DNA from 2 places in the Micromonospora sp. NPDC049139 genome. Region 1 is predicted to be linked to the other one. Evidence: predicted binding sites of a transcription regulator. Region 1 holds the regulator's gene; the other holds the start of a gene.
The links. Region 1 encodes HspR, which represses chaperone genes until heat shock. Its sites were predicted from a motif close to TTGAGTNNNNNNNACTCAA; they were not measured.

Region 1 (15,783 bases):
GCGCACCGCCCGCTCGATCTCGTCCACCTCGACGGGCCGGGAGTCGATCTCCATCCGGAGCCGGGAGGCGGACTCGTCGACCAGGTCGATCGCCTTGTCCGGCAGGAACCGGTCGGTGATGTAGCGGTCCGACAGTGCCGCGGCGGCGACCAGGGCGGCATCGGTGATGCGTACACCGTGGTGCACCTCGTAGCGCTCCTTGAGGCCGCGCAGGATGCCGATGGTGTCCTCGATCGTCGGCTCGCCGACCAGCACCGGCTGGAAGCGGCGCTCCAGGGCCGGGTCCTTCTCGATGTGCTCGCGGTACTCGTCGAGGGTGGTCGCGCCGACCATCCGCAGCTCGCCGCGGGCCAGCATCGGCTTGAGCATGTTGCCGGCGTCCATCGAGCCCTCGCCCTTGCCGGCGCCGACGACGGTGTGCAGCTCGTCGAGGAAGGTGATGACCTGCCCGTTGGAGTTCTTGATCTCCTCCAGGACGGACTTCAGCCGCTCCTCGAACTGGCCCCGGTACTGCGCGCCGGCGACCATCGCGCCGAGGTCGAGCGAGACCAGCTTCTTGTCGCGCAGAGACTCCGGCACGTCGCCGGCGACGATCCGCTGGGCCAGGCCCTCGACGATCGCGGTCTTGCCGACGCCCGGCTCGCCGATCAGCACCGGGTTGTTCTTGGTACGCCGGGACAGCACCTGGATCACCCGGCGGATCTCCGAGTCCCGGCCGATGACCGGGTCGATCTTGCCGTCGCGGGCGCTGGCGGTCAGGTCCACGCCGTACTTGGCCAGGGCCTGGTAGGTCTGCTCGGGGTCGGCGGTGGTGACCCGCCGGTCCCCGCCGCGGACGGTCGGGAAGGCGGCGACGAGGTTCTCCTCGGTGGCGCCGGCCGACTTCAGCGCGCCAGACACCGCGCCACCCACCCGGGCCAGGCCGGCGAGCAGGTGCTCGGTGGAGGTGTACTCGTCGCCGAGCGGCCGGGCGATCTGCTCGGCGGCCCCGATGGCGTTGACGAACTCGCGGGCCAGGGTCGGCTCGGCGATGCTGGAGCCGCGCGCGGCGGGCAGGGCGTCGACCGAGCGCTGGGCGACCCGGCGCAGCTCGGCGGGGTCGGCCCCGACGGCGCGCAGCAGGCCGGCGGCGGTCGAGCCCTCGGTGTCCAGCAGCGCCAGCAGCAGGTGCCAGGGCTCCACGGTGGCGTGACCGCGCTGGTTCGCCATCGCGACGGCACCGGTGATGGTCTCGCGGCTCTTGGTGGTGAGTCGTTCCGTGTTCATGGGCTCCCCCGGATCGGCGTGTCCACTGGGAAGGACACAACCAGAGTTGAGCCTATTCCGCTCAACCCTGATGGTGTGATCTGGATCACTCTCGCCGTCCGGACATGCCCAGGGGTGTCTGCGTGATCGATTGGACGGGCCGTTCTCGTGGCGGAGAAGCGCTGAGCGACCACGCAGCGGAACGACGCTCGTTGCCAAGATCTGCGCGGGCCGACCAGGGGTAGCCTGGCCGGGTGCGCGTACGTGTTGAACAGACCGCCCTGCCGGGAATCGGGGTCCGTCACGATCTGTTGACGGAGTCCGGTCGCCGCCTCGGTGTGGTCTCCCACCGCAATGGCCGCCGTGACCTCGTCCTGTACGACCCGGACGATCCCGACTCATGTCAGCACGACATACCGCTGACGGACGACGAGGCGGAGGCGCTCGCCGACATCCTCGGCGCGTCGCTGATGCTCGGTCAGCTGTCCGGGCTGCGTGAGCAGGCCGCCGGCCTGCTCACCGAGCAGATCGCCATTCCGGCCGGCTCGAAGTACGTCAACCGGAAGCTCGGGGACACGCAGGCACGTTCCCGCACGGGCGCCTCGATCGTGGCCGTGCTGCGCCACGGCGAGGTGATCGTCTCGCCGGAGCCCTCCTTCCGCTTCGCCGCCGGTGACGTGGTGGTCGTGGTCGGGACCCGCCAGGGCCTCGACGGGGTGACAGCCATCCTTGCCGACAGCGACCCGGACGGCTGAGGCGCGGATGCACGAAACGACAACACTGCTCATCGAAGTCGGCGCACTGCTCTTCCTGCTCGGCCTCCTCGGCCGGCTGAGCCGCCGGATCGGCCTCTCGCCCATCCCCCTCTACCTGCTCGCCGGGCTCGCGTTCGGGCACGGCGGCCTGCTGCCCCTGGCCGCCAGCGAGGAGTTCTTCGCGGTCGGCGCCGAGATCGGCGTGATCCTGCTGCTGGTCATGCTGGGCCTGGAATACTCGGCCAACGAGTTGGTCGGCAACCTGCGCGCCGCGGCCCCGGCCGGCCTGATCGACGGGCTGCTGAACGCGCTGCCCGGGGCGGCGTTCGCGCTGCTGCTCGGCTGGGACTGGGTCGCCGCCCTGGTGCTCGCCGGCATCACCTGGGTCTCCTCCTCGGGGGTCATCGCCAAGGTCCTCGCCGACCTGGGCCGCCTCGGTAACCGGGAGACCCCGGTGATCCTCTCGATCCTGGTGATCGAGGACCTCGCGATGGCGTTCTACCTGCCCCTGGCGACCGCGGTGCTCGCCGGCAGCGGCCTGCTGGGCGGCGGCATCGCGCTCGGTGTCGCGGTCGGCACCGTGCTGCTGGTGCTGGTGGTCGCGATCAAGTACGGCAACCTGATCTCCACCGCCATGTCGGCGAAGGACCCGGAGGCGCTGCTGCTCGGCGTACTCGGGATGACCCTGCTGGTGGCGGGCATCGCGGCGAAGCTCCAGGTGTCGGCGGCGGTCGGCGCGTTCCTGGTCGGCATCGCGCTCTCCGGGCCGGTGGCGCACCACGCGACCGAGCTGCTCACCCCGCTGCGGGACCTCTTCGCGGCGGTCTTCTTCGTCTTCTTCGGTCTGGTCACGGACCCGCGGGACATCCCGCCGGTGCTGCTGCCCGCGCTCGCGCTGGCCGTGATCACCATGGCGACGAAGACGCTCACCGGTTACCTGGCGGCCCGCCGGGTCGGCATCGCCGAACCCGGTCGCTGGCGGGCCGGCCTGACCCTGGTGCCCCGGGGAGAGTTCTCCATCGTCATCGCGGGGCTCGCGGTGGCCGCCGGCAGCGTCGACCCGAAGCTGGCGGCGCTCGCCACGGCGTACGTGCTGATCACGGTCGTGACCGGGCCGATGCTGGCGCGGCTGCCCGACTTCGCGTGGTTCAAGCGGTGGCTGCGGAGACGCGGCGCGGCCCAGCGGGCCCAACCGGTGCCGGCGCACGACTGACCGACGGCACCGTCCGGGCCGGGTCGACCGTACGGTCGGCCCGGCCCTCGCCCAACGGTTGTCGAATTGCCTCCGGCGGGGCCTACCGCCGGTGAACGCGCCGGGCTACCGTTTCGCCCCAGCAGCCAGAGGTCGCGGACGGCCTGAGCCCCCGCGGACGAGAGCGGAAGGTTGGCCGGTGAGCGTGCAGGAGTCGACGTTCCACGGCTTTGCCAACCCCGTCGATCCGACCCCCGCCGAGCTGCGCGCGTGGGCCTTCCAGCCCGACTCCGTGCCGCTGACCTCCATGCCGCCGGACTGGGACCTGCTGGTCTCCGGTGACCGGCTGGTGGCGGTGCTCTTCGACCTGGCGATGGACGCGACCTGCCCGGCCCGCCGGTTCGCCCTGCACTGCCTCTACATCTACGCCGCCGACGGCATCCGGACGAACTTCCGCGCCCACCCGAAGCGGCGCTTCCGGAAGCTGGTCGAGCAGGCCGAACGGAACGGCGACGACCTGATGCGCACCTGGGCGTACAACAGCCGGGCGCTGCTGGCCCGGCCGGAGCTCTTCGTCTACCGGGACTGGTGCGAGGGCGGCCTGGTCCGGGAGAACCGCCGCATCGCCTGAGCGCCCCACGCACCCGCACGGCGCACCCCCGGGCTCGCACTTCACAACGGCGAACGGGCCGGGACCCCCGCCCGGGACCTCTGGCGTCCCGGCCCGCCTCCGGACGGCGAACGGGCCGGGACCCCCCGTGGGTCCCGGCCCGCACGTCGGCGGAACGTCAGTGTTCCGATCCGCCCTGCTCGCGGCGTCTCGCCTCGTCGCGTCCCTGGTCGATGCCGTGGTCGACCTGGTCGGCGAACCTGCCGTTCTTGATCTCGTCGGTGAAGCGGCTCTCGGTGAACCGGTCGAATCTCTCCCGGACGTTCTTCGCCACCTCGTCGAGCCGGTCCTCGGTCTGCTGGGCAACCTTCCTCGCCGCTTCCGTCATGGCTCCCCCTGCCATCGGAGTCCGGATTGAGATGGTTGGACCTGATTTTGAGGCTAGCGGATCCGGCGCCGTCCCCGCCCGGGAACCGGCAACCGCGGGCGCCTGCGGAGACGACGCACGTCCCGGGCGGTGGCGGCGGCGGAAAGACGACCGCGCCCGGCCGCGGGAGGGCGGCCGGGCGCGGTGAGGTGTCGTCAGCGGTCGGGGCCCCGCCGGGGACGCCAGACCACCAGCGCGGTGGAGGTGCGGTTGGTCGGGACGAGGTCGCTGCCCGGGAAGCGGGCCAGGGACTCCAGCTCGGCGATCCGGCGGTACGCGGCGTCCAGCTCCGCCTCCAGCCGGGCCACCCGCTGCTGGGCCTGCTCCAGCAGCCGCTCCAGCCCGATGATGCGCTTGACCCCCGCCAGGTTGATGCCGTCGTCCTGGCTGAGCCGCTGCACCTCGCGCAGCAGCACCACGTCCCGCACGCTGTAGCGGCGGCCACCGCCGGCCGCCCGGCCCGGCTGGACCAGGCCCAGCCGGTCGTACTGGCGCAGGGTCTGCGGGTGCATCCCCGCCATCCGTGCCGCCACCGAGATCATCAGCACCTTGGCCTCGTAGGCAGGGTCACCCGAACCGACGAACTCGTCCGACATCCCGCTCACCTCCGCGTGCACTCCACCGAGCCGACTGAACACCGGGTCAACTGAATCGACGCACCCGCGCGTCGAGATGTTCCCGGGCGGCCGGCGGGGTCTGCGCGGCGAAGCTCTCCAACGCCGTACGCGCCTCGTCGGACACCCGCGCGGGCACCACCACGTCGAGGGTCACCAGCAGGTCACCCGCCCGCCCGTCACGGCGGACCACCCCCTTGCCGCGGGCCCGCAGGATCCGGCCGCTCGGCGTGCCCGGCGGCACCCGCAGGGTCACCGCGCCGTCGAGGGTGGGCACCCGCAGGTCCGTGCCGAGCACGGCCTCCGCGAACGTGATCGGCACGGTCAGCGTGAGGTCGTCGCCCGTACGCCCGAACAGCTCGTCCGGTCGCACCTTGACGTGTACGAAGAGGTCCCCGGCCGGGCCGCCCCGCGCGCCGGGCTCGCCCCGCCCCGCCAGCCGGATCTTCTGGCCGTCGGCCACCCCGGCCGGGAAGCGGACGTTCAGCGTGCGGGTCTTGGTGACCCCGCCGGTGCCCTGACACTCCGGGCACTTCTCCTCCACGATCGTGCCCACGCCCTGGCAGTTGCGGCACGGCTCGGAGAAGCTGAACGACCCCTGGTTGCGGGTGGTCACCCCGGCTCCGTGGCACACCGGGCAGGTGCGCGGCTGGGTGCCGGGCTTGGCCCCGTTGCCGTGGCAGGTGTCGCAGACCCCCGGCGCGCGCAGCGTCAACGGGACGGTCACCCCGCGTACGGCGTCGCCAAAGTCGAGGGCCACCTCGGCCTCGACGTCCCGGCCCCGCGCCGGGCCCCGGGGTGCGGCCGGCCCGCCGCCGGGACCAGCGGCGCCGCCGGTGAAGATCGAACTGAACAGGTCCTGGAAGCCGGCCCCGCCGAAGCGGCGGTCGCCACCCCCACCGGCCGCGCCCCCGAACAGGTCGGAGACGTCGAACGGCATGCCGCCGGGCTGGCCGGCGCCACGGGCGTTGCGCCGGAACGCGCCCGAGCCGAACAGCGAGCGCAGCTCGTCGTACTCGCGGCGCTTGGCGTCGTCGCCGAGCACCGCATACGCCTCGGAGGCGGCCTTGAAACGCTCCTCGGCCTTCGGGTCACCGGGGTTGTGGTCCGGGTGTGAATCCCGCGCCAGCTTCCGGTAGGCCTTCTTGATGTCGTCGCCGGAGGCGGCCTTGTCCACGCCCAGCACGGCGTAGAAGTCCTTCTCGATCCAGTCCTTGGAACTCACCGGTCCACCCCCTCCCTACCTGGGGACCGACCGTCCCGCCCACCCGTTCGGGGTGGGCGGGACGATCCGGTCGTCGTTGCGCACTACTCCGGGTCGGCGACCGCGACCATGGCGGGTCGCAGCAGCCGCTCCCCGACCTGGTAGCCCCGGCGCATCACCTGCACGCAGGTCGGCTCGGTGACGTCGGCCGAGGTCTGGTGGGCCACCGCCTCGTGCCGGGTCGGGTCGAACGGGTCGCCCTGCTCGCCGAACGCCGTCAGCCCGAACTTGCCGAGCGCCGTGGTGAGCTGCTCGGCCACCGTGCCGAACGGCCCGACCAGGTCGCCGTGCTCGCGGGCCCGGTCCAGGTCGTCGAGGATCGGCAGCAGCGCGGCGAGCACCGCGCCGGTCGCCTGCTCGGTGACCAGACCCTTGTCCCGGTCCACCCGCTTGCGGTAGTTGGCGTACTCCGCCGTCACCCGCTGCAGGTCCCGGGTCCGCTCGTCGAGGTCCTTGCGCAGCGCCTCCAGTTCGGCGCCGAGCGCGGTCCCGCCGCCGTCGGCCGGCTGTGCCGGGGCGTCCACCACCGGCGGGCCGGCCACCTCGGCCGCCTCGACCTCGATCTCGTCGACCACGACCTCGGCCTCCTCGACCAGACCCTCGGCCGGGGCGTCCGACCCGGCGTCGGCGGCGGCCGGCTCGTTGGTCTCACTGATCTTGCGGTTGTTGCGGATGACGACCCGCGGCCCGTCGCCGGCCTGCTCGGCGGGCGCGGAGCCACCCGGCGTCGACCCGGTCGCACCCGGGTCGGCGGCTCGTGGCTTCTCCGTCATGGGGTTACCTCATCCCTCTGCCGTGGTGCCGTGTCCGGGGACGGACCGTCACTTCTTGTCCTCGTCCACGATCTCCGCGTCGACCACGTCGTCCGCGCCACCGGCCTGCGCGCCACCGGTCGCCCCGGCGCCCGCCGCACCCGCGGCACCCGGGCCGGCCTCGCCCGGCTGCTCGCCCTGCTGGCTGTAGAGCAGCGAACCGGCCTGCTGGGAGACCTGCGCCAGCCGCTCGTGCGCCGACTTGATCTTCTCGATGTCCTGACCACCGAGGGCGCCGCGCAGCTCGCCGAGCGCCTCGTTGATCTGGTCACGGGACTCCGACGGCAGCTTGTCGCCGCTCTCGGCCAGGAACTTCTCGGTCTGCCACTGGAGCGCCTCGGCCAGGTTGCGGGTCTCGGCCTCGTCGCGGCGGCGCTTGTCGTCCTCGGCGTGCTCCTCGGCGTCGCGGCGCATGCGCTCGATGTCGTCCTTCGGCAGCGAGGAGCCGCCGGTGATCGTCATCTTCTGCTCCTTGCCGGTGCCGAGGTCCTTCGCGTGGACGTTGACGATGCCGTTGGCGTCGATGTCGAAGGTGACCTCGATCTGCGGCACGCCGCGCGGCGCCGGCGGGAGGCCGGTCAGCTCGAAGGTGCCGAGCTTCTTGTTGTAGGCCGCGATCTCCCGCTCGCCCTGGAACACCTGGATCAGCACCGACGGCTGGTTGTCGTCCGCCGTGGTGAAGACCTCGGAGCGCTTGGTCGGGATGGTGGTGTTGCGCTCGATCAGCTTGGTGAAGATGCCGCCCTTGGTCTCGATGCCCAGGCTCAGCGGGGTCACGTCGAGCAGCAGGACGTCCTTGACCTCGCCCTTGAGCACACCGGCCTGCAGGGCGGCGCCGACGGCGACGACCTCGTCCGGGTTGACGCCCTTGTTGGGCTCCTTGCCGGTGAGCTGCTTGACCAGGTCGGTCACGGCCGGCATGCGGGTCGAGCCGCCGACCAGGATGACGTGCTCGACGTCGGAGACCTTGATGCCGGCGTCCTTCACGGCCTGCTCGAACGGGCCCTTGCAGCGGTCCAGCAGGTCCTGCGTCATCCGCTGGAACTCGGCCCGGCTGAGCGTCACGTCCAGGTGCAGCGGCCCCGCCGCGCCGGCCGTGATGTACGGCAGGTTGATGTTGGTGGTGGTGGCGGCGGACAGCTCGATCTTGGCCTTCTCGGCCGCCTCGCGGAGCCGCTGCAGGGCCATCTTGTCCTGGGCCAGGTCGATGCCGTGCTCGCCCCGGAAGGTCTTCACCAGGTGGTCGATGATGCGCTGGTCCCAGTCGTCACCACCGAGGTTGTTGTCACCGCTGGTCGACTTGACCTCGATGACGCCCTCGGCCAGCTCGAGCAGCGACACGTCGAAGGTGCCGCCGCCGAGGTCGAAGACCAGGACGGTCTGCTCCTTGGAGCCCTTGTCCAGCCCGTACGCCAGGGCCGCCGCGGTCGGCTCGTTCACGATCCGCAGCACGTTGAAGCCGGCGATCTCGCCGGCCTCCTTGGTGGCCTGGCGCTGGCTGTCGTTGAAGTAGGCCGGGACGGTGATCACCGCGTCGGTGATCTGCTCGCCCAGGTACGCCTCGGCGTCCCGCTTGAGCTTCATCAGCGTGCGGGCCGAGATCTCCTGCGGGGTGTACTTCTTGCCGTCGATGTCGACGGACCAGTTGGTGCCGACCTCCCGCTTGACCGAGCGGATCGTCCGGTCCGGGTTGGTCACCGCCTGGCGCTTGGCGACCTCACCGACGAGCACCTCGCCGTTGCGGGCGAACGCGACGATCGACGGGGTCGTCCGCGAGCCCTCAGCGTTGGCGATGACGGTGGGCTCACCGCCCTCCAGGACGCTGACGCAGGAGTTCGTCGTGCCGAGGTCGATACCGACCGCACGTGCCATCTTCGCTTCCTCGCTTCGTGACGTTGTGAGCCGCTCGTGGGCACCGCCCTGAGCTGCGTGGCGGCGTCGCCCGCAGCGACCCCACCACAAGTTGAGTGAACTTGACTCAATAGTGCCACGCCCCCGGAAATCGTCAAGTCGAGGTTGAGCCGACCCGACGCAAGTCACGGGTACTACCGGCCGGTTGTCTTCCCTTGCGTCGGTCGGGCACGCTTTAGCGGTGACGACGCACGGCGACTCCGCCACCCAGGCCGACGCGCCCACCGTCGCAGCCCGCACCGGCTCCACGGACGCCGGGGAGGACCGGCCCGCCACCACCGGGGACGACAGCCTGCCCGCCGCGCTGGCCGGCCTGCGCGCCGCGATCGGGGCGGCCCGGTTCCCGCTGGCGCTGCCCTCCGCCGAGCCCGCCCGACAGGCCGCCAGGAGCCTCACCGACCAGCTCGACGACTACCTGCTGCCCCGGCTGCGCCGGCTCGACGCGCCGCTGCTCGTGGTGGTCGGCGGGTCCACCGGCGCGGGCAAGTCCACCCTGGTCAACAGCCTGGTGCAGGCGCGGGTGAGCGCGGCCGGGGTGCTCCGGCCCACCACCCGCTCCCCGGTGCTGGTGTGCAGCCCGGCCGACTCCGGCTGGTTCCGTCAGGGCGAGCTGCTGCCCGGCCTCACCCGCACCAACGAGCCCAGCGAGGACCCGCGCACCCTGCAACTGGTCACCGCCCCCGCCCTGCCGCCCGGGTTGGCCTTCCTCGACGCCCCCGACATCGACTCGGTGGTCGACGCCAACCGGGCCCTGGCCGGCCAACTCCTGGCCGCCGCCGACCTCTGGCTCTTCGTCACCACCGCCGCCCGCTACGCCGACGCGGTCCCCTGGGAGCTGCTGCGCAGCGCCCGGGCCCGGGGCGCGGTGATCGCCATGGTGCTGGACCGGGTGCCCCCGGAGGCGGCCGACGAGATCGCCGCCCACCTGTCGGAGATGCTCGCCACGCAGGATCTCGGCGCGGCCCCGCTGTTCGTGCTGCCCGAGACCTCGGTCGACGGGCAGGGCCTGCTGCCCGACCGGGTGACCGCGCCGCTCTCCGCCTGGTTCGCCCGGCTGGCCGCCGACGCCGACGCCCGGGCGGCCGTGGTCCGGCAGACCCTCGACGGCGCACTCGCCGCGCTGCGCCCGGCGGTCGAGGGGCTCGCCGACGCCGCCGACGAGCAGGTGACCGCCGCTGACGCGCTCGACGAGCGGGTGCGGGCGGCGTACCGGGGGGCGCACCGGACCGTCGAGCAGGGGCTGAAGGACGGTCGGCTGCTCCGTGGCGAGGTGCTCGCCCGCTGGCAGGAGTTCGTCGGCACCGGGGAGTTCTTCCGCACGCTGGAGGCCCGGATCGGGCGGCTCCGCGACCGGGTGGTGGCCACCGTCACCGGCCGTCCCGCGCCCGCCTCCGAGCTGCGCGAGGCGATCGAGTCCCAGCTGGTGACCCTGCTGCGCGGCGTCGCCGCCGAGGCGGCGGAGAACGCGTACACCGGGTGGAAGGCGCATCCCGCCGGGGCGGCACTGCTCGAACCGGGGCTCGCCCACCCCGCCGGCGACCTGCCCGAGCGGGCCGAGCGCCTGGTCCGGGAGTGGCAGCGCGGCGTGCTGGAGCTGGTGCGGGTCGAGGGCGGCGACCGGCGCTTCGTGGCCCGCACGGCCGCGTACGCCGTCAACGCCACCGGGCTCGCCGTGATGATCGCCGTGTTCGCCTCGACCGCGTTCATCCCGACCGGGCTGGAGGTCGCCACCGGGGCCGGCACCACGGTCGCCGCGCAGACCGTGCTCCAGGCGGTCTTCGGCGACCAGGCCGTGCGTACGCTCGCCGCCAAGGCCCGGGCCGACCTGCTGGACCGGGTGCGGGCCCTGCTGGACGACGAGGCCGCCCGCTACCTGGCCCGGACGGCGGAGGCCCGGCCCGCCCCGGACACCGCGGAGGCCCTGCGCCGGGCCGGCAACGGGGTGGAGATGGCCCGGCACCGCAGCGGCCTCGCCGACGCGGACGCCGCGCGCCTCCCCGGCACCGAGGGCGGAGGATCATGACGAACATCGTCGGGCGGATGCGCGAGGCGTTCCGTGGTGACCGACGGGTGGACGCCGACGCGCTGATGGCCCGCCTCGACGCCGTACGCCGGTTCCTCGCGGTCGTCGACGGCCACCTGCCGGATTCGCGACTCGTGCCGGCGCACACCCTGGTCGAGCGGGCCGGCACCCGGCTGGCGCTCTCCCGCGATCACACCGTGGTGGCCCTCGCCGGCGCGACGGGCAGCGGCAAGTCCAGCCTGTTCAACGCGCTCGCCCGGATGGAGCTCTCCCCGGTCGGGGTGCGCCGCCCCACCACCGGCGTCACGCACGCCTGTGTCTGGGGGCCGCTCGACGGCGGCAACCGGCTGCTCGACTGGGTCGGGGTGCTGCCCCGGCACCGGTTCGTCCGGGAGAGCGTGCTCGACGGCGACGACGAGTCGGCCCTGCACGGGCTGATCCTGCTCGACCTGCCCGACTTCGACTCGGTGCAGCGGTCCCACCGGCTGGAGGTGGACCGGCTGCTCGGCCTGGTCGACCTCGTGGTCTGGGTGGTCGATCCGCAGAAGTACGCCGACCGCGTCATCCACACCAGCTACCTGCGCGAGTTCCACCGGCACAGGGACGTCACGCTGGTCGTGCTCAACCAGGCCGACCGGCTGCCCCCGGCCGAGCTGCCCCGGGTGCTGGCCGACCTGCGCCGCCTGCTCGACGCGGACGGCCTGGCCGGCGTGCCGCTGCAGGCCACCACCGCCGTGGAACCGGCGGGCATGGTCGGGCTCCGGGAGGCGCTGGAACGGACGGTGGCCGGGCGGCAGGCCGCGCTGCGCCGGCTCCAGGGTGACGTGGACACGGTGGTGGCCGGGCTCGACGAGCTGGTCGGGGGCGGGTCGCCGGCTGCCGGGCCGGACGACGCCGCCGTCGCCGCGCTGCACCGGGCGCTGGCCGGCGCCGCCGGGGTGCCGACGGTCGCCGAGGCGGTCGAGCAGGCGTACCGGCACCGGGGCGCCGCCGCCACCGGCTGGCCGCTGGTCCGGGGCTGGCGGCGGCTGCGGCCCGACCCGCTGCGCCGGCTGCACCTGCCCGGCCCGGCCGGCGAGCGCGACGACCCGGCGGAGAGCCTGGTCGCCGCGACCTCGGTGCCCGACCCCACCGCCGCGCAACGCTCCGCGCTCGGGCTGGCGATCCGGTCCGTGGCCGACCAGGCCGGGGCGGAACTGCCCGCCTTCTGGCCCGCCGCGGTGACCGCCGCCGCCCGGTCCCGCCTCGGCGACCTGCCGGACGCGCTGGACCGCGCGGTCGCCGGCACCGACCTCGGCATGGACCGGCGGCCGCTCTGGTGGCGGATCGTCGGCGGCCTCCAGTGGCTGGTGACCCTGGCCGCGCTGGCCGGGCTCGCCTGGCTGGCGCTCGGCTACGGGCTGCGCGCGCTGGGCCTGCCGGAGTTGGCCGACCCGGCCGTCGGCGAGGTGCCGCTGCCCACCCTGCTGCTCCTCGGCGGCCTGCTCGCCGGGCTGCTGGTGGCGGCCCTGACCAGGCCGGCCGTCCGGTGGGCGGCCCGCCGCGCCCGCCACCGCGCCGAGCACCGGCTCACCGAGCGGGTGACGGCGGTCGGCGAGGAGCAGGTGCTGGCCCCGGTGCGGGCGGTGCTCGCCTCCTACGCCGAGGCCCGGGCCGCCCTGCGGGACGCCGCCGGCCGCTGACCCGGGCACTCGCCGGCGGCAGCCGCAGGTCGGCGGTGGTGGGTGCCCACGACGCGGGCGATGCTCGGGTCGCTCGTGCCGCCCGGAGCCGGGCGGCAGCGTAGGGTCGGTGGATGGGAACGCCTCAGACCCCGTACGACGCGGTGCTGCACGCCGCCCGCGACGTGGCCAAGCTGGAGAACGCCCTCGACGCGGAGATGCTCGGCGCGGCCCTGCTCGGCAGCGTCTACGCGGTGGCGGAGACCGACCGTGACAGCGCGGTGCGGGAATTCGTGGCCGGCTTCCTGGCCGCCACCTCCCGTCGCCGCTCGGCCGCCGCGACCACCGTCCGCTCGGTCTTCGCCGCGCTGGTGCCCGACGCCGAGGGTGCCGCCCGGGTCCGCCCCGGTGCCGCCACCCCCGCCTGGGCCGCCCACCTCGGCCGGGTCCACCTCACCGGCTGCTGGTCCTACGGCGACGTGTACGGCGACCAGACCTCCTACCTGGCGACCTTCGCGTACGACGACCCGGCCGGCGGGCCGGCGCACGCGGTGGTGACGCTGCTCGACCACAACATCGGCATCACCAAGGACGTCTTCGTCGGCGGGCCGCCCGACCGGATCCTCGACCAGGTGCGGCAGATGTGCGCCGGGGACGAGCTGACCTGGTTCCGCGACGAGGAGCCGGCCCGGATGCACGCCGAGGTGGGCCGGCACCTGACGATCACCGACAGTCTGAGTGAGCTGCCCGGGGAGGGCTCGCTGGCCACCGACCGGGCCCTGCTCGGCGCCCGGCTGGCGCGGTTGCCCCACCCCACCCGCACCGTGCCCGCGCCCGCCGTCGAGCCGCTCTCCGCCGCCGAGCGTACGGAGCTGGTCCGCCGGTTCCTCGCCTCGCCGGAGGCGGCCCGGTTCGGCCTGGACGCCGTCGACGGGGCGGAGCTGGCCTCGCTGCACTTCTGCCTCAGCCTGCTGCTGGACCACGCGGCCAGCTTCCCCGACGCCGACCCGATGCGGTGGAGCCCGACCGTGTCCGGGCTGTTCCTGCTGGACTGGGTGCACCGGCGGGCGGTGCTGGACATGGACGACGCCGCCCTGCTGCCCCGGGTGCTGCGCGGCTGGGCCGCGTACGCCGCCCGCAAGCGCGGGCTGCCGGAGCGGGCGGCGGCGCAGACCGACACGGCGATCGAGGAGATGGTGCCGGAGTTCGCCCGCCTCTACAGCACGGGCGAGCGGCGCAGCCCCGCCACCGCCGCCGTGGCGCAGTTGATGGCCGACGGCGTCGACCCGGACGACCCGGCCGCCCTGGACGCCTGGATCGAGGCCAACCGCCACCGCCTGGCCGACGAGGGCGCCTGACAGCTCGCGGGCCCGGTGCCCTGGCGCGACGTCGCCGGGGCACCGGCCCGGTCAGAGGGCCGAACCGCCGGTGACGTCGATGACCTGCCCGGTGATCCAGCGGGACTGCTCCGAGGCGAGGAACCGCACCACGTCTGCCACGTCGTCGACGTCGCCGACCCGGTTGAACACCGACAGCCCGGCCGCCTCCTTCCGGGCGTCCCCCTGGTCGAGCCAGTCGGCGTTCATGTCGGTTTCGATGACGCCGGGCATCACCGCGTTGACGGTGACGCCGCGGGCGCCCAGTGTGGGGGCCAGGGCCAGGGTCAGCGCGTTCAGCGCCGCCTTCGTCGCCGAGTAGACAGGGTGCGTGGGGGCGGCGATCCGGGTGTATCCGGTGGACACGTTGATCACCCGCCCTCCGTCGCGCAGGTGCGGCCAGAGCGCCTGGGTGAGGAAGATCGGGACGGTGAGGTTGACCTCCACCACCCGCCGGTACGTCGCCTCGTCGATCGAACCGAGCTGCTGCGGACCACCGATGCCGGCGTTGTTGACCAGGACGTCGATCTGGCGGTGCCCGACGGTCCGCTCGACCTGGTCGAGGAACGTCGTGGCAAGCCGCTCGGCGGCGGCCACGCCCGCGGTGCCGAACTCCGCGCGTACCAGCACCGGCGCGGCGCCGGCCTGACGGACCAGTTCCGCGGTCTGCCGGGCGGCCGCCTCGTCGCGCGTGTAGTGGACCCCGACGACCTCCGCGCCGGTACCCGCCAGTCCCACGGCGATCGCCCGACCGATGCCCCGCGAACCACCCGTCACCAGCACTGACGATCCCATCGACGCCCCCTTTTTGTATCGATCACTAAACAATCCGCGTTTACTATAGTGGTCACTATGAAAAAGCGGGAGGGGGGCCCCGGCCGGCCCCGGTCCTTCGACCAGGAGCGGGTTCTCGAGCAGTCCATGCGGGTGTTCTGGGCGCACGGCTACGAGGGCGCGAGCCTGACGATGCTGCAGGCGGCCACCGGCCTGAACCCGCCGAGCATCTACCACGCGTTCGGCTCGAAGGCAGGGCTGTACTCCGCCTGCCTCGACCACTACGTCACGCACGTCGGACGCCACGCCACCGCCCCGCTCGACCGGGAGGTCCCCGACCGCGCCGGGCTCGCGGACTTCCTCCTCGGCGCGGCACGCCAGTTCGCCGGCAGCGGCGGTCCGGGCGGTTGCATGATCTCCACGGCGGCGCTGGAGGTGCCGCCACAATCCGACTCCGTGGCGCGGGCCGTCGCCGCCCGCCGCGACACCACTCTGGAGCAGATCGCCGACTACTTCCGGCGGGCGCAGGCGGTGGGCACCCTCGATCCCGCCGCCGACCCGCGGAGCCTGGCCCGGTACGTCGGCGCGATCGTGCAGGGCATGTCGGTACAGGCCCGCGACGGCGCCACGGAGGACGAACTGGCGGCCGTGGCGCGGGTCGCGCTGACCGCCTGGCAGCCGCCACCGGCCTGACGACCGGAAGGGTCCGGACGATCCAGCGGCCCGTCACCCTCACCCGGGGGACCTCGACCAGGCAGCCGGGCGCGGTTCGCGACGAGCGGTTGGGCGCAGGACGGTGCGGCGGCGACGGTTTCAGCGGAGGGTGGCGAAGACGACGCCCGCGATCAGTGCGCCGAGCAGTGCTCCCGCGACCACCTGGGGCACGGTGTGGTCGCGCAGACGGACCCGGGACCAGCCGACGAGCGCGAGCAGTGGCGCGGTCGCCAGCAGAGCGGCCCCGAACGTCAGCACCAGCACGACCACCGTGCCGGCGGCCACCGCCGAGTGGATCGACATCTTCCACCAGTGACTGACGGCCACGGCGACCACCAGGCCGAGCAGCCCGGCGGCGGCCAGGGCCAGCACCGGGCGGGGCGCACCGAGGACCGCGAGCAGGGC
Region 2 (15,783 bases), on a different contig from region 1:
CCAGCGGCACCGCGCCGACGACCGCCGCGCCCAGCCAGGCCCAGGTGGGCCACGCTCCGGCGGCGACCGGCGCCACCAGCGGGACGCTCAGCACCGCCACGGCGGCGAACGCCACGCGGCACCGGCGGCGGACCCGGTCCGCCACGTCCGGTGTCACGGTCGCGTACAGGGCCACGGCCAGCACCGCGGCGACCGCGGCGAGCCCGACCGCACCGAGCGCCACCCGCAGGCCCGACGGCTCCCGGGCCAGCCCGATCGCGGGCAGGAACAGGCCGGAGGCCACCCCGGTGGCGAGGGACACCAGCGCACCGGTCCGGGCCCGGCGCAGGCGCCGGTCCGGTCCGGACACCGTCGGGTCGAACGCCACGGTCCGAATGGTAGGGCGTGGCGGCGGCCCACCGCCGTACGCGGGATGCACGGATCGGCGGTGCGTTCCGCACGGTCGACCGGTGACACGGCGCGGGTGTCCGGCGCGCCCGTCCGGCCGCAGGCTCGGTGGCATGACGGAGACGACGACGAACGCCAACCCGACGACGCCGCACGTCGGTCACGCGCGACCGCGCGCCGCGCTCCTGCGGCACCTGCTGGAGATGGCGCTGGCCATGATCGCCGGCATGCTGCTGCTCGGGCCGCTCCGCGCGGCCGTGGGCACATCGCTCGGCGTCTCCCCCGACCTCGGACGGGCCGACGTCGGCGCCGTGCTGATGGCGACGGACATGAGCGTCGGCATGGCGGTGTGGATGCGGTACCGGAGGCACTCCTGGGCCGCCGTCGGGGAGATGATCGCGGCGATGTACCTGCCGGTCCTGGTGCTGTTCGTACCGTTCCGGGCCGGGCTGGTCGGCGCGGACGCCCTGCTCCTCGGCAGCCACCTGCTGATGCTCCCGGCGATGGCGCTCGCGGTGTTGCGGCGGCGCGCCGAGTACGCCCGGCACCCGGCCGCCGCCCGCGTGGTTCCGCGTCACCGGCTGCTGGCGGCGCTGGTGCGCCGCTGGCCGACGGGGCTCGCCCTGCTGGTGACGCTGGACATGCTCCTCTCCCCGTGGGTGCCCCCGGCGCTGTTCCTGCTGGCGCTGCCGGCGGCCTACCTGGTCATCGGCGCGGCGCGCGGGCAGCTGGGCGAGCGCCGGATGCTCGTCCTCCAGGTGGCCGGGCTGGCCGGCTGGGCGGCGCTGGCGCTGGTCGCCACCGTGGTCGACCACGGGCTGGCGGGCTGGCTGGTGGCCGCCGGCTGGCTCGGACACGCGGCCTGGGACGTGGTGCACCACCGCGCGAACCGGGTCGTCCCGCGCGGCTACGCCGAGTGGTGCGCGGTCTTCGACACGGTCGTCGGGCTCGCCGTCGTGCTGGCTCTGCTGACCCGCTGACCCCGACCGGGGTGGGTCGCCGGCACGGGGCGGCGACCCACCCCGGCGGGCTGTTGTGCCGGTCGCCGGAACCGCCGGCCGGCGATGATGAAAAGCTTGCCGCATGAGTTCCGCACCCGTACGGCACGACCCACCGACCGACCCCTCCCCGGACACCCCCGACGAGGTGACCGCCTTCGCGGATCTCGGACTGCGCGCCGAGCTGCTGGGCGCGTTGTCCGCCCTCGGCTACGAGGAGCCCACGCCGATCCAGCGGGAGGCGATCCCTCCCCTGCTGGCCGGGCGGGACCTGCTCGGGCAGGCGGCCACCGGTACGGGCAAGACCGCCGCGTTCGCCCTGCCGCTGCTGCAGCGGATGCCCGACGAGCGGCCCGGCGACCCGGTGGCGCTGGTGCTGGTCCCGACGCGGGAGTTGGCGGTGCAGGTGTCGGAGGCGTTCCACCGCTACGGCAAGGACCTGGGCACCCGGGTGCTGCCCATCTACGGCGGCCAGCCGATCGGCCGGCAGCTGCGCGCCCTGGACATGGGCGTGGACGTGGTGGTGGCGACCCCGGGCCGGGCGCTGGACCACATCGCCCGGGGCACGCTCAACCTGGGCTCACTGGCCACGGTCGTGCTCGACGAGGCCGACGAGATGCTCGACATGGGCTTCGCCGAGGACATCGAGGCGATCCTGGAGCACACGCCCGCGCAGCGGCAGACGGTGCTGTTCTCGGCGACGATGCCGGCGCGGATCGACGGGCTGGCCCGCCAGCACCTGACCGACCCGGTGCGCATCCTCATCGCCCGGGAGCAGCCGGTGGCCGGGGAGGCGCCCCGGGTGCGGCAGAGCGCGTACATCGTCGCCCGGGCGCACAAGCCGGCGGCGCTGGGCCGGGTGCTGGACGTCGAGTCCCCCACCGCGGCGATCGTCTTCTGTCGCAGCCGGGAAGAGGTCGACCGGCTCACCGAGACCATGAACGGCCGGGGCTACCGGGCCGAGGCGCTGCACGGCGGGATGAGTCAGGAGCAGCGCGACCGGGTGATGGGCCGGCTGCGCACGGGCACCGCGGACCTGCTGGTGGCCACCGACGTGGCCGCCCGCGGCCTCGACGTCGAGCAGCTCACCCACGTCGTCAACTACGACGTGCCGTCGGCCCCCGAGTCGTACGTGCACCGGATCGGCCGGGTGGGCCGCGCCGGGCGGGAGGGCGTGGCGATCACCCTCGCCGAGCCGCGCGAGCACCGGATGCTCAAGACCATCGAGCGGGTCACCGGCCAGCGGATCACCATCGACAAGATCCCGACGGTGGCGGACATGCGCACCCGGCGGCTGGAGCTGACCCAGGGCGCGCTGCGGGAGAGCCTGCTGGAGGACGACCTCGACCCGTACCGGGCGATCGTCGAGTCGTTGACCGACGAATTCGACCTGGTGGAGGTGGCGCTCGCGGCGGTGAAGCTGGCGCACGAGGCGACCTCGCCGGGCGCCGACGACGAGGAGGAGATCCCGCAGGTGCCGGTCCGGGCTCCGCGCGAGGGGCGGCCGGAAGGCGGCGGCCGGGGCGAGCGGCGCGGCGGTGGCCGGCCCCGCACCGGCGGCACCACGCAGGTCTTCATCGGCCTCGGCCGGCGTGCCGGGGTCCGCCCGCAGGACCTGGTCGGCGCGATCACCGGCGAGACGGGGGTCAGCGGCCGGGACATCGGCTCGATCGAGATCGCCGACCGGTTCTCGCTGGTGGAGGTGCCCTACGCCGTGGCCGACGAGGTGATCGCGGGGCTGCGCGGCAGCACGATCAAGGGCCGCAAGGCGACCGTACGCCGGGATCGTGACGGTGACGGCGGCGGCGAGCGCCGCTTCGACGGGGCCGACCGGCGCGAGCGCCGCGACCGCGACTTCGGCGACCGGCGCGACCGGCGCTGACGACGACACCACCGTCCCCACCGGCGACAAGCAGCACGCGCGCACCGAGGCCCCCGCCGTTCCGGGCGGGGGTCTCGTCGCGTTCGCGCAGCGGTCAGTCGGCCGGCTCCGTGGCCACCCGTTCGGCGTGCTCCTGCTGCACGGCGCGAGCGGTGGTGAGGAAGTCGACGATCGTCTCGAGCTGTCCGTGGTCGTACCGCGTCAGCGCCCGCAGGCCGGCTTCGCCGACCGGCCGGTAGATCCTCTGCTCGGCCGCCCGGGCCGCCTCGGTCGCCTCGACCAGCACCCGACGCCGGTTGGCGGCGTCCCGGGTACGCGCCACCAGGCCGACCCGTTCGAGCCGGTCGATGACGGTGGTGGTGGCCGCCGGGCTGAGCCGCAGCGCCGCCGTCAACTCGCCGGCCGTCACCGGCCCGTGGCCGAGGACGACGTCCAGCGCCCGCAGATCCGTCCGGTTGATCCCCAGCCGGCCGGCGGCCGCCTCGTCGAAGGCGTCGAAGCTCTGCTGCAGCAGCCGGATCTCCCGGGCCACGCGGTACACCAGCTCACTTTTCGACATTCGAATCTTCCTGCTAGCTTAGATTTCGACAGTCGAACTTTAGCAGGGAGCGACCATGACCGAGAACGACCGCAGGGAGATCCGCGAGCTGTTCGACCGGCTGCTACGGGCGTGGACCGACAACGACGCGGTCGCGTACGGCGCCTGCTTCACGGAGGACTCCGACTACGTGTCGTACGACGGCACCCGGGCGGCCGGACGGGCACCGATGCAGGACGCGCACGACCGGCTCTTCCGGGGCGTACTCGCCGGATCGGCGCTGGTCGGCGAGGTGGAGTCGATCCGGGCGGTGACCGCCGACGTGGCCGTCGTGCACGGCACCGGCTCGGTGCTGATGCCCTGGCGCTCCCGGCTGCCCCGGCGCCGGCTGTCCCGCCAGACCCTGGTCGCCGTGCGGACGCCGGCCGGGTGGCGGTTCACCGCGCTGCACAACGGTCGGGTCCGCCCGATAGGGATCCCCGCGCCCGACTCGGCACCGGCCCGGCTGTCCCGCACGATGGGGCGGTACGCCCGACGGCTCGGGCTGGGCCGCGCCTGACCGGCGGGACCCGTACACGCGGCGGCCCCCGGCGCCCACGGGGCGCTGGGGGCCGCCGGGTGACGGGGGCCGCCGGGTGACGGGCCGGTCAGGCCGCGGTCAATGCCTGGCCGCCCAGGGCGTCCGCGTCGACGTCGGCGGGGCGCAGCGCCAGGGCGAGCACGTCGGCGACGTCGGCGAGGGTGTGGACCGTCAACGCCTCACGGACCTCGGCCGGCAGGTCGTCGAGGTCCGGCTCGTTGCGGGCCGGGATGATCACCTCGGTCAGGCCGGCCCGGTGGGCGGCGAGCAGCTTCTGCTTCACCCCGCCGATGGGCAGCACCCGGCCGGAGAGAGTCACCTCACCGGTCATCCCGAACTCGGGCCGCACCGGCCGGCCGGCGGCCAGCGAGGCGAGGGCGGTGACCATGGTGATGCCGGCGCTGGGGCCGTCCTTGGGCACCGCGCCCGCCGGCACGTGCAGGTGGATCCGCCGCCCGGCGAGGGCGTTCGGGTCCAGCCCGAGCCGGCGCCCGTTGGAGCGCAGGTACGACAGCGCGATGTGCGCGGATTCCTTCATCACGTCGCCGAGCTGGCCGGTCAGGGTCAGCCCCGGCTCGCCCTCCATGCTGGTGGCCTCGATGAAGAGCACGTCGCCGCCGGCGCCGGTGACCGCCAGGCCGGTCGCCACGCCGGGCACCGCCGTCCGCTCCGCCGACTCCGGGGTGAACTTCGGCCGCCCGAGGTAGGTGGCGAGGTTGTCGGCGTCGACACGGACCGGCGCCGGGTCGGTGGCCAGGGCCACCGCGACCTTGCGGAGGATCTTCGCCAGCGCCCGTTCGAGCTGGCGCACGCCGGCCTCCCGGGTGTACTCGCCGGCGATCCGGGCGAGGGCGTCGTCGCCGAAGCCGACCTCCTCGACGGTCAACCCGGCCCGTTCCCGCTGCCGGGGCAGCAGGTGGTCCCGGGCGATGGCGACCTTCTCCTCCTCGGTGTACCCGTCCAGGGTGACCAGCTCCATCCGGTCCAGCAGCGGGCCGGGGATGGCCTCCACCACGTTGGCGGTGGCCAGGAAGAGCACGTCGGAGAGGTCGAGGTCGACCTCCAGGTAGTGGTCGCGGAAGGTGTGGTTCTGCGCCGGGTCGAGCACCTCCAGCAGGGCGGCGGCCGGGTCGCCGGAGTAGCCGACGGCCAGCTTGTCGACCTCGTCGAGGAGCACGACCGGGTTCATCGAGCCGGCCTCGCGCAGGGCGCGCACGATCCGGCCAGGCAGCGCGCCGACGTACGTGCGGCGGTGACCCCGGATCTCGGCCTCGTCGCGGACGCCGCCGAGGGAGACCCGGACGAACCTGCGGCCGAGCGCGCGGGCGACCGACTCGCCCAGGCTGGTCTTGCCGACGCCGGGCGGGCCGGCGAGGGCGAGCACCGCGCCGGAGCCGCGGCCACCGACGACGCCGAGGTTCCGCTCGGCGCGCCGGTTGCGCACCGCGAGGTACTCCAGGATGCGGTCCTTCACGTCGGCCAGGCCGGCGTGGTCGGCGTCGAGCACCGCGCGGGCCGCGGCCAGGTCGGTGTTGTCCTCGGTGCGGGTGCTCCACGGCATCTCCAGCACCGTGTCGAGCCAGGTGCGGATCCAGCCCGCCTCCGGGGAGGCGTCGCTGGCCCGCTCCAGCTTGCCGACCTCGCGCAGCGCCGCCTCACGGACCTTCTCGGGCAGGTCGGCGGCCTCGACGCGGGCCCGGTAGTCGGCGGAGCCATCCGGCTCGTCCTCGCCGAGCTCCTTGCGGATGGCGGCGAGCTGCTGGCGTAGCAGGAACTCCCGCTGGGACTTCTCCAGCCCCTCGCGGACGTCGGTGTTGATCTGCTCGGCAACCTCCTGCTCGGCCAGGTGGTCCTTCACCCAGCCGACGAGCAGTTCCAGCCGGGCGGTGACGTCCGGCGCGGCGAGCAGCTCGGTCTTCTGGGCGAGGCTGAGCCAGGAGACGTAGCCGGCGGAGTCGGCCAGCTCGGAGAGGTCGGTCATCCGCTCGATCGCGTCGATGACCTGCCAGGCGCCGCGCTGCTGGAGCACGGACGTCATCAGGGCGCGGTACTCGCGGGCGAGTTCGCGGGCCCGGCCGGCGGGGGCCGGTTCGTCGAGTTCGGTGGCCTCGACCCAGAGGGCGGCGCCGGGTCCGGGAACGCCGGAGCCGATCCGGGCGCGGGAGAGGCCGCGAACGACGGCGGCCGGTTCGCCGCTGGGCAGCCGGCCTACCTTCTCGATGGTGGCGACCGCGCCGACGGGGCCGTACTCGCCGTCGAGGCGGGGCACGGCGAGGAGGGTGCCCTCGCCGGTGGCGCGGGCCGCGTCGACAGCGGCCTGGGTGGTGGGGTCGAGGGTCACCGGGATGACCATGCCGGGCAGCAGCACGGCGTCGGTCAGGGGCAGTACCGGAAGAGTTGCCATCGAACACCTGCTATCGCGTTGAGTTGAGCGTGTCCAACTCAAGTAACAAAGCGTTCCCCTTGTTCCGCACTGTGACCCAGACCACTTCCCCGCGCCGCCTGGCGCGTCCGGGAGCATCAACTCACGCACCGGCGCCGAGGCCGCGGCGCTCGCCGGCCACGCCGACGTGCTGGCCACCCGAACTCCCCCGCCTTTGCGCCGGCCGCGCCGATTTCCCGCGATAACGCGACCCGCCGAAATGAAAACGACGCGTATTGTTGCGCAATTGCGGTGCGATAGGTCAAACTTTGACCACACCCCGCCCCACACAGGGAGTAATTGGCGATGGCGAGAAAAGTAATCACTGTTCTGACCGACGACCTCGACGGCGGAAAGGCTGACCGGACCGTCGAGTTCAGTCTGGACGGCGTGGCGTACACCATCGACGTCTCCGACGAGAACGCGGGCGTGCTGCGCAAGGCCCTCGACCCGTACATCAGCGCTGGCCGGCGGATCGGGCGCGGCACCGTCGACGTCGGGCGGGCACCCCGCCGGGCGGGCACCCCGGGCGGCGCGGGAATGGACCGGGAGCAGAACCGGGCCATCCGGGAATGGGCCGTCAAGAACGGCTACAAGATTTCCGAGCGCGGCCGCATCCCGGTCGAGGTCGCCGAGGCGTACAAGAACCGCTGACCTGGCGCCGGGTTCACGCTCGCGTCCACGCGGGGTCACGCTGCGGAATCAGCGGGGCCCCGCCGGTCTTTTCCCACGGCCGCCCATTCGCACGGCCCGCATCCGGCGGCGGACGCATTCGCGGGCGGCGCATTCGCCGAGCGGCCCCCACGGATCGCCGGGCGACCCCCGAGTGACCGCGCCGGGCGGATTCCCGCGACCGGACGGAACCGGGATCCGGCCCGAGGACCGGCGACCCGCCCAAGGCGGCGAAGCGGCCGGTGGCGACCCGGGCGGCCCCGGGCGCGGGTGATCACCGCCACGATTCGTGCCCGCGCGACCCGAGACCGTCGCACCCCCGGAGTGTAATGAGCGACAGCTTTGTCGGGCATTACGCAAACGCATCTCGGGGGTGGCGGATGACGCGCTGGTGGAGCCAGACGGCCGGCGGGTTGCCCCGCACGTTCTGGTACCTCTGGACGGCCACGCTGATCAACCGGCTGGGTAGCTTCGTCGCCATCTACCTCGGCGTCTACCTGGTCTCGGTGCGGGGCTTCAGCCCCGCGTACGCCGGAGTGGTGATCGGGTTGCACGGGGCCGGCAGCGCGGCGGGGAGCGTGCTCGGCGGGGTCGTCGCGGACCGGTGGGGGCGGCGGCCGGCAATGCTGGCCGGCAACGTGGCCGCCGCCGCCGCGGCGCTGTCGCTGGGCCTGAGCAACCACCCCACGGCGGTCGCGGCGCTCACCCTCCTGCTCGGGCTCTTCCTCGGCGTCGCCCGACCGGCCTTCACCGCCACCATCATCGACGTGGTGGGCGAGCGGGACCGGCTGCGCGCCCTGACGCTCAACTACTGGGCGATCAACATCGGGTTCGCCGTCGCCGCGACCGTCGCCGGCCTGCTGGTCCGCGCCGATCCGCTGCTGCTGTTCCTGGTCAACGCGGCGGTGCTGCTCGGCACCGCCGCGCTGATCGGGTTGAAGGTGCCCGAGTCGCGCCCCGCCCCGGTCACCGTCGGGCAGTTCACCCGCGCCGACTCCGGCGGGCTCGGCACGGTGCTGCGCGACCGGGTCTTCCTGACCTTCACCGCCCTCACCGGGCTGGCCTGGCTCTGCATCCAGGGCAGCGTGATGCTCCCCGTCGCGTTGCAGGCCGACGGCCTGCCGGCGTCGGCGTACGGGCCGGTCATCGCGGTCAACGGGCTGATGATCGTACTGGGGCAGCTCTTCGTGCCCCGGCTGGTCGGCCGCTTCGACCGGTCCCGCACCATCGCCGCCGCCGTCGTGGTGGTCGGCGCCGGCTTCGCGCTGACCGCGCTGGCCGACGCGGTGTGGTTCTACGCGTTCACGGTCGCCGTCTGGACGCTCGGCGAGATGCTGATGACCCCGGCGAACTCGGCGCTGACGGCGGACCTGTCGCCGGCGGCGCAGCGCGGCCGCTACCAGGGGGTCTACTCGCTCGGCTACGCCTTCGCCAGCTTCGCCGGGCCGACCCTCGGCGGGCTGGTCGCCGCCCGGTTCTCCACCGACGCCCTCTGGCTGGGCCTGTTCGGTCTGGCCCTGCTGGTCGCCGCCGGCAACCTCCTCGCGGTCCGCCCCCGGGCCAGGCGGATCGAGGCCCTGCGGGCCGGTGCCACCTCGGCCGCCGCCCCCGGCCGGACGGCGGCAGCCGTGGCCTGACGACAGGCGGGGACCGCCGGGGTGCGCCGGGGCGGGTCAGTCCGCGCAGAGGTGCGCGAAGGCGAACCCGTGCGCCATCTCGTCGCGCCGCGACTCGAGCAGCCGGATGTCGGCGAGCAGCTCCTCGCGGGGCGTCAGGACCGGCTCGGCCGTCTCCAGCTCGCGCAGCCGCTGGCCGACGGCCATCGCCGCCAGGTCCTCGGCCAGGCGGGCCGGGTCCACGCCGGCGGAGACCCGCTGCTCGTGCACCGTCACCCGCTCCACGAGGCAGGCGCCGGGACGCACCTCGACCCAGCTCCACCCCTCGGCCGGCCCGCCCCGCCAGCTCAGGTGCAGCCCCCGGACGATCGGGTCCACCAGCCTCCGCGACACGTACGCGTCGACCGCCGCGGCCCGGGCCAGCGCGCCGAGGTCGTTGACGTGGCCCGTCCGCCCGTCGGGCAGCCGGCCGAAGATGTCGCGGAACCCGATCGGGGGCACCTCCCCCGCCTCCGGCTCCCCCGCACCGAGCGCCGCGTAGGCGCGGGCGTCGAGCACGTACGCCACGATCCGTCGCCCGTGCTCGTCGGCGCGTAACGTGGGCGACCCGATCCGCAGCACCGCCAGGCCGACCGCCTCGGCGACCACGTTCTTCATCCGCTCGGCGCGCTGCCCGGCGGAGCCGGCGGGCGCGACCGGGCCGACCTCCACGGCGAAGACCGGCCGGGCCGTGTCGGCGGCGCAGACGACGAAGTCGTAGCCCTCCCGGGTGGCCGTACTCCACTGGTGGCCGGTGATGCCGGTCGGACGCCCGTGTGCGAGTTCGCCGAGGCGGCGGGCGCCGTACACGAGCTGGCCGGCCCGGGTGAGCAGCGGGCCGCGACCGCCGTCCCCGGTCACCGCGCGCAGCCAGGAACCGTCCCCGCCACCGGTGCTCGTCATCCGCGTGATCCGTCCGTCCTGCCGTCGCCCGGGCCGACTCGTCGGCCCGGAGCGAGTCTAGGCCGTCGATCATGGCCGGAGCCGGGGTGGTGCGGCGGGGGCGGCACGAGCGGGGAATTCGGTTGAGCCGCCCGGGGCCGCCCGGTGGGATGGGCCGGTGACGCTCTTCCTGAGCACCGACCGGCTGGTGCTGCGCGAGTTCACCCCCGACGACGCGGAACTCCTCGTCGATCTGGACGGCGACCCCGAGGTGATGCGATACCTCACCGGCGGGCGTCCCACCCCGCCGGAGGTGGTCCGGCAGCGCACCCTGCCCCGGATCCTCGCCCACTACCGGCGGCCGCCGGGGCTGGGCTGGTGGGCGGCCCTGGGCCGGGGGTCGGGCGAGTTCCTGGGCTGGTTCGAGTTCCGCCCGACACGCGACGGCGACGCCCGCGAGGTGGAGCTGGGCTACCGCCTGCGCCGGGCGACCTGGGGCGGCGGCCTCGCCACCGAGGGCTGCCGGGCGCTGATCGACAAGGGCTTCACCGAGCTGGGCGTGCAACGGGTCACCGCGAACACGATGGCCGTCAACGCGGCCTCCCGCCGGGTGATGGAGAAGTCCGGGCTGCGCTTCGTGCGCACGTACGTCGGGGACTGGCCGGAGATGATCGACGGGGCGGAGCACGGCGAGGTCGAGTACGCGTTGACCCGGCAGGAGTGGCTGGCCCCCGCCGCCGGGGCATGATCGAGTGGGACCGGTTGTCGACAGGGGGTGCGCGGTGCGGGTCGTGTCGCTGGTGCCGTCGCTGACCGAGGCGGTGGCGCTGACCCTGCCCCACCTGCTGGTCGGGGCCACCGACTGGTGCACCCACCCAGCGGGGCTGGACGTGGCGCGGGTCGGTGGCAGCAAGTACCCCGACCTGGACCGGGTGCTCGCGCTACGACCGGACGTGGTGCTGCTCAACGTCGAGGAGAACCGCCGCGTCGACGCCGAGGCCCTGGCCGCGGCCGGCGTGCCGGTGCGGGTCACCTACCCGCGGACCGTCGACGAGGCGCTGACCGAGCTGGGCGACCTGCTCCGCGAGCTGGGCGCGCCGGCGGAGCCGGAGTGGCTGGCGGCGGCCCGCCGGGCGTGGGCCGCCCCGCCCGCGGCCGGGCCGCCCCGCCGGGCGGTGGTGCCGGTCTGGCGTCGCCCGTGGGTGGTGCTGGGCGCCGACACGTTCGCCGGGGACGTGCTGCGCCGACTCGGCGTCACCAACCTGTACGCCGACGACGCCGAACGTTATCCCCGTCCGAGCCTCGACGAGCTGCGCGCCCGGGAGCCGGAGCTGGTGGTGCTGCCGGACGAGCCGTACCGGTTCACCGCCGACGACGGGCCGGAGGCGTTTCCCGGCATCCCGTGCGCGCTGCTCTCCGGGCGGCACCTGACCTGGTACGGCCCGTCCCTGGCCGCGGCGCCCGCCCTGCTCTCCGCCCAGCTCGCCGACCCGGTCGTCCGGCCGGGCTGACCGCCCGGGCACGTCGCCCGTCGGTCGACGCGCCCGTCGGGTCAGGCGCCCGCGTGCCGGCGCTCCCGACGGGCGGCGAGCACGCTCCAGCCGATCGCGACCGACAGGGTCAGCACCACCACCGCGAGGGTGAGCCAGACCGGCAGCTTCCCCACCGGCGTCTCGGCCAGGATCAGCTTCGCCCCGGCGAAGGCCAGCAGCACGGCCAGCCCGTACCGCAGGTAGCCGAAGTGCCGCAGCAGCCCGGCCAGGCAGAAGTAGAGACTGCGCAGCCCGAGCACGGCGAACGCCGTCGCCGTCCAGACCAGGAACGTGTCGGTGGTGATGGCCAGGATCGCCGCCACCGAGTCGATCGCGAAGACCACGTCGGTGGCCTCGATCGCGATCAGCGCGACCAGCAGCAGGGTGGCCCTGCGCCGGCCGTCGACCCGGACCGTGAACCGGCCGCCGTGGTAGCGCGGCTCGGTGGGGACCAGCCGCCGGAACACCCGGACCGCGACGTTGCGGTCCGGTTCGACGTCCGGCTCGCCGCGCACCGCGAGCCGCCCCCCGGTCCAGACCAGGAAGGCACCGAGCACGACCCCGGCCCAGGCCAGCCGCTCCAGCAGCGCGGCACCGGCGAAGATGAAGGCCAGCCGGAACGCGAGGGCCCCGACGACCCCCCAGAAGAGCACCTTGTGCTGGTAACCGGCGGGCACCCGGAAGTAGCCGAACAGCAGCGCGAAGACGAAGACGTTGTCGACCGAGAGCGCCTTCTCCAGCAGGTAGCCGGAGAAGTACGCCACGGCCGGCTCGCCGCCCCACCAGAGCCAGACCACCAGGCCGAAGGTGAGCCCGGCGGTGATCCAGACGCCGCTCCACACCAGCGCCTCGCGCAGCTCGATCACGTGGTTGTCGCGGTGGGAGAGCAGGTCCACGGCCAGCATGACGGCGATGACCGCGCCCACTGCCGCCCAGGCCCACAGCGGCGCCGCGAACATCGCCTCGTCCACCCGGCGCCCTCCCCACCCGCGACGGGACAGGGCGGCTCCGCTTCCCGCGCGCGCCGGGAGCCCGGCGGTTCCGGCGCGGGCGCGGTCCCGTGGCGCGGGGCTCGGCGGCGGAGCCACCCCGCGCCCGCCCCCGAGCCTAGGCGAGCCGCCCACCGGCCGACGGCCGTCCGGGCAAGTCGGCGGGCGCCGGCCAGGCCCGGTCGCCGCTGCCCGGCGGCTCCCGGGTCTCAGGTGCCGGCTGCCGTCGGCCGGGGGGGTGCGCGGGCCGGGCGGGCGGCACGCCGACGGGCCCCGCCCGGACGGCGGGGCCCGGGCGTCGCCGGTCAGGCCACCGGGGTGGCCCGGTCCGCGTCCCGCTCGACCAGCGTGCGGTCGTCGACGTCGTACGCGATGGTGCTGGTCACCCGGACCACGCCGCTGACCTGCCCGGCCAGCCGCCCCGCCAGCTCGACCGCGCTGCGCCGGTCCAGCCGGCCGTCGAGCGTCACCTCACCGTCGCGCACCTGGACGGTGACCAGGCCGTCCCGCACCGCGAGCACCCGGCGCAGCACCTCCTGCACCACGTCCTCGCGGATCTCCGCGTCCGTACGCAGGTGCACCCGCAGCAGGTCGCCCCGGGTGACGATGCCGACGAGCCGGCCCAGATCGTCGAGCACCGGCAGCCGCTTCACCGACTCCCGGTCCATCTGCCGCGCGGCGGCGGAGATGGTCGCCTCCGGCCAGGTGGTCACCGGCGGCGCGGTCATCAGTTCGCGGGCCAGCAGCGCGTCGGCCTTCTCCCGGGCGCTGCGGCGCCGCCGCCCCTCGAAGATCCGCCGCTCGTCCGGGTGACCGGCCCGCTCCACCTTGTGCAGCAGATCCGACTCGGACACCACGCCGAGCACCCGGCGGAACCCGTCCACCACGGGCACGCCGCTGATGCCCCGCCGGACCAGCGCGTCGACGATCTCGCGGTAGGGGGTCTCCTCCCCCACCGTCGCGACGTCCCGCGTCATCACGTCGCCCACCTGCCACGTCCTCATCACGACCTCCCTGCCGTTGGCACCTGTGACGGTATGGCCGCGACCGCCCGCCGGGTCAGGGTCGCGAGACCGGGTCGGCACGGCCGGGTGGACCGGTGTGGAAGGGGCCCAAGGTCCCGGTCCGACGGGGCCCGGTCGGCCCTGCCCGGCGAGCGTCGGCGGGTGTCCAATGAAGATGCCACCGGGAAGCGCGGTGCGAGGCACACGAAGGGACGTGGAGACAATGACCACGACCGAACGGATCACCGCCGGGACCATCGCCCCTGCGACACAGACCCGGCACCCCGCCGAGACCACCCGGGAGCGTGCCACCCGGTACGTCTTCGCCGGCATCCGAATCGCCCTCGGCTGGACCTTCCTCTGGGCGTTCCTGGACAAGGTCTTCGGCCTGGGGCACGCCACCGAGGCGAAGAACGCCTGGCTCAACGGCGGCAGCCCCACCAAGGGCTTCCTGACCTTCGGCGCGGCCGGCCCCTTCAAGGGCTTCTACAACGGCATCGCCGGGGCCGCCTGGGCGGACGTGCTCTTCATGACCGGCCTGGCCGCGATCGGCGTGGCGCTGCTGCTCGGCATCGGGATGCGCGTCGCCGCCGTCGCCGGCGTGGTGCTCTACGTGATGATGTGGACGGTCGTCCTGCCCCCCGAGAACAACCCCTTCATCGACGACCACCTGCTCAACGCGGCCCTGCTGGTCGGTCTCGCGCTGGTCAACGCCGGTGCCACCCTGGGCCTGGGCGCGGCCTGGGCGAAGCTCCCCCTCGTCCGGCGATTCCCCTGGCTCCGCTGACCTGGTCCGGCACCTCACCCAGCGGGCGTCACCACCGGTGACGCCCGCTGGTCCGTGCCTACGCCCACGTCGTCGCGCCTGGCCGGCCCCGGCTTTCCCGCCCGGGGGCGTCGAGGCCTCGCGCATCGCCGATACGCCGACGCACGCGGGCGGCTCCCCGGGACCGCCGCGCGCCGGCCGGTCGCCATCCGGCAGGATGGTGACCGGGACATCAGGACCGAAACGGCAGGAGACTCCCGTATGAACCAGGCAGCAGGCGCCCGCTCCGGCAAGCCCGAGGTGGGCCCGATCGAGGGCGCGCCGCCCGCCGATCTCGTCATCGAGGACATCACCGTCGGCGAGGGACCGGAGGCCCAGCCGGGGCAGCTGGCCGACGTCCACTACGTGGGGGTCGCGCACTCCACCGGCCGCGAGTTCGACTCCTCCTGGAACCGGGGCGAGACGTTCGAGTTCGGGCTCGGCGCCGGGCAGGTCATCGCCGGCTGGGACCGGGGCGTGGTGGGCATGCGGGTCGGCGGCCGGCGCCGGCTGACCATCCCGCCGCACCTGGGCTACGGCAACCGGGGCGCCGGTGGCGTCATCAAGCCGGGCGAGACCCTGGTCTTCGTCGTCGACCTGGTCGGCGTGCGCTGAGCCGTTGAGCACGGGCCCGGGGCCGACCCCGCACACGCGCGGTCGGCCCCGGGCCGCACACGCACCCGAATCGGCCGGGGGTGGTCAGCAGGCCACGAGCTCCCGGTCGGCGCATGCGTCGACGATCGGGATGACCCGGTGCAGGCCGGTGGCCCGCAACACCCGCGCGACCACCGGGTCGGGGTGCAGCAGCACCAACTCGCCGCCCCGGGCGCGGATGCGCAGGTGCGCGGCGACCAGCGCCCGCACCCCGGCGGCGGAGAGCACGCGGACGCCCGAGAGATCCAGCCGGAGCACCGGCCGGGCGGGGGCCGCCCAGAGCGCGGAGCGGAACGCGGCGACCGTGGCGATGTCGACCTCGCCGATCGCCCGCACGTCCACCACGTAGTCGTCCACGCTGACCTCGACGTGGAACCTGTCCTCACGCTGCCCCATGCCGACGAATCTAGCCCCCACCACCGACATTTCCGCCCTGCCCAGGGACGGGATCCGGGTCCACCCAGGGTCACCCCCGAGGGCCTCCCTGATCCTCCTCAGGGAGGAGGACCGCACCGCCGCGGTGAGCTCCGGCCCACCCGCGCCGCCGCCCGGCGTCGAGAGCCGGCGGGTGCCACACCGTGTCCCGCCGGCTCGGCAGGTCGGGGACCGGCCCGCCTGGCGGCGGACCGGTCCCTGGTGTGCGTACGGCCGGGTCAGCCGCCGCGGACGGACGGCGCCGGCACCGGCGAGCCCCCGGCCACGGCGCCCGGGTGCGGGGCCTGCGACGGGGCCGGCCGGAGCCCGGCCGGCACCGGCAGCGCGCTGCCCTTGGCGAACTCGTCC

Region 2: the regulator HspR is predicted to act here: its motif matches at 6,813-6,831, upstream of lon (endopeptidase La).

Annotation. Positions count from the first base shown of each region.
Region 1 is NZ_JBVJHK010000005.1:31,538-47,320, reverse strand. It holds gene clpB (ATP-dependent chaperone ClpB) at 1-1,266, opposite strand, end outside; gene ACZ6Q9_RS11340 (cation:proton antiporter regulatory subunit) at 1,500-2,000, shown strand; gene ACZ6Q9_RS11335 (cation:proton antiporter) at 2,008-3,213, shown strand; gene ACZ6Q9_RS11330 (hypothetical protein) at 3,392-3,823, shown strand; gene ACZ6Q9_RS11325 (hypothetical protein) at 3,981-4,190, opposite strand; gene ACZ6Q9_RS11320 (heat shock protein transcriptional repressor HspR) at 4,385-4,825, opposite strand; gene dnaJ (molecular chaperone DnaJ) at 4,872-6,068, opposite strand; gene grpE (nucleotide exchange factor GrpE) at 6,152-6,880, opposite strand; gene dnaK (molecular chaperone DnaK) at 6,929-8,791, opposite strand; gene ACZ6Q9_RS11300 (ABC transporter) at 9,012-10,853, shown strand; gene ACZ6Q9_RS11295 (GTPase) at 10,850-12,535, shown strand; gene ACZ6Q9_RS11290 (hypothetical protein) at 12,649-13,872, shown strand; gene ACZ6Q9_RS11285 (SDR family NAD(P)-dependent oxidoreductase) at 13,924-14,685, opposite strand; gene ACZ6Q9_RS11280 (TetR/AcrR family transcriptional regulator) at 14,743-15,357, shown strand; gene ACZ6Q9_RS11275 (phosphatase PAP2 family protein) at 15,478-15,783, opposite strand, start outside.
Region 2 is NZ_JBVJHK010000024.1:42,548-58,330, reverse strand. It holds gene ACZ6Q9_RS29705 (sensor histidine kinase) at 1-367, opposite strand, end outside; gene ACZ6Q9_RS29700 (hypothetical protein) at 501-1,367, shown strand; gene ACZ6Q9_RS29695 (DEAD/DEAH box helicase) at 1,471-3,267, shown strand; gene ACZ6Q9_RS29690 (MarR family winged helix-turn-helix transcriptional regulator) at 3,362-3,826, opposite strand; gene ACZ6Q9_RS29685 (SgcJ/EcaC family oxidoreductase) at 3,882-4,364, shown strand; gene lon (endopeptidase La) at 4,453-6,789, opposite strand; gene ACZ6Q9_RS29675 (histone-like nucleoid-structuring protein Lsr2) at 7,114-7,461, shown strand; gene ACZ6Q9_RS29670 (MDR family MFS transporter) at 7,860-9,116, shown strand; gene ACZ6Q9_RS29665 (PDDEXK family nuclease) at 9,153-10,037, opposite strand; gene ACZ6Q9_RS29660 (GNAT family N-acetyltransferase) at 10,195-10,764, shown strand; gene ACZ6Q9_RS29655 (helical backbone metal receptor) at 10,799-11,527, shown strand; gene ACZ6Q9_RS29650 (TerC family protein) at 11,569-12,507, opposite strand; gene ACZ6Q9_RS29645 (CBS domain-containing protein) at 12,843-13,541, opposite strand; gene ACZ6Q9_RS29640 (hypothetical protein) at 13,756-14,328, shown strand; gene ACZ6Q9_RS29635 (FKBP-type peptidyl-prolyl cis-trans isomerase) at 14,569-14,961, shown strand; gene ACZ6Q9_RS29630 (STAS domain-containing protein) at 15,046-15,396, opposite strand; gene ACZ6Q9_RS29625 (L,D-transpeptidase) at 15,654-15,783, opposite strand, start outside.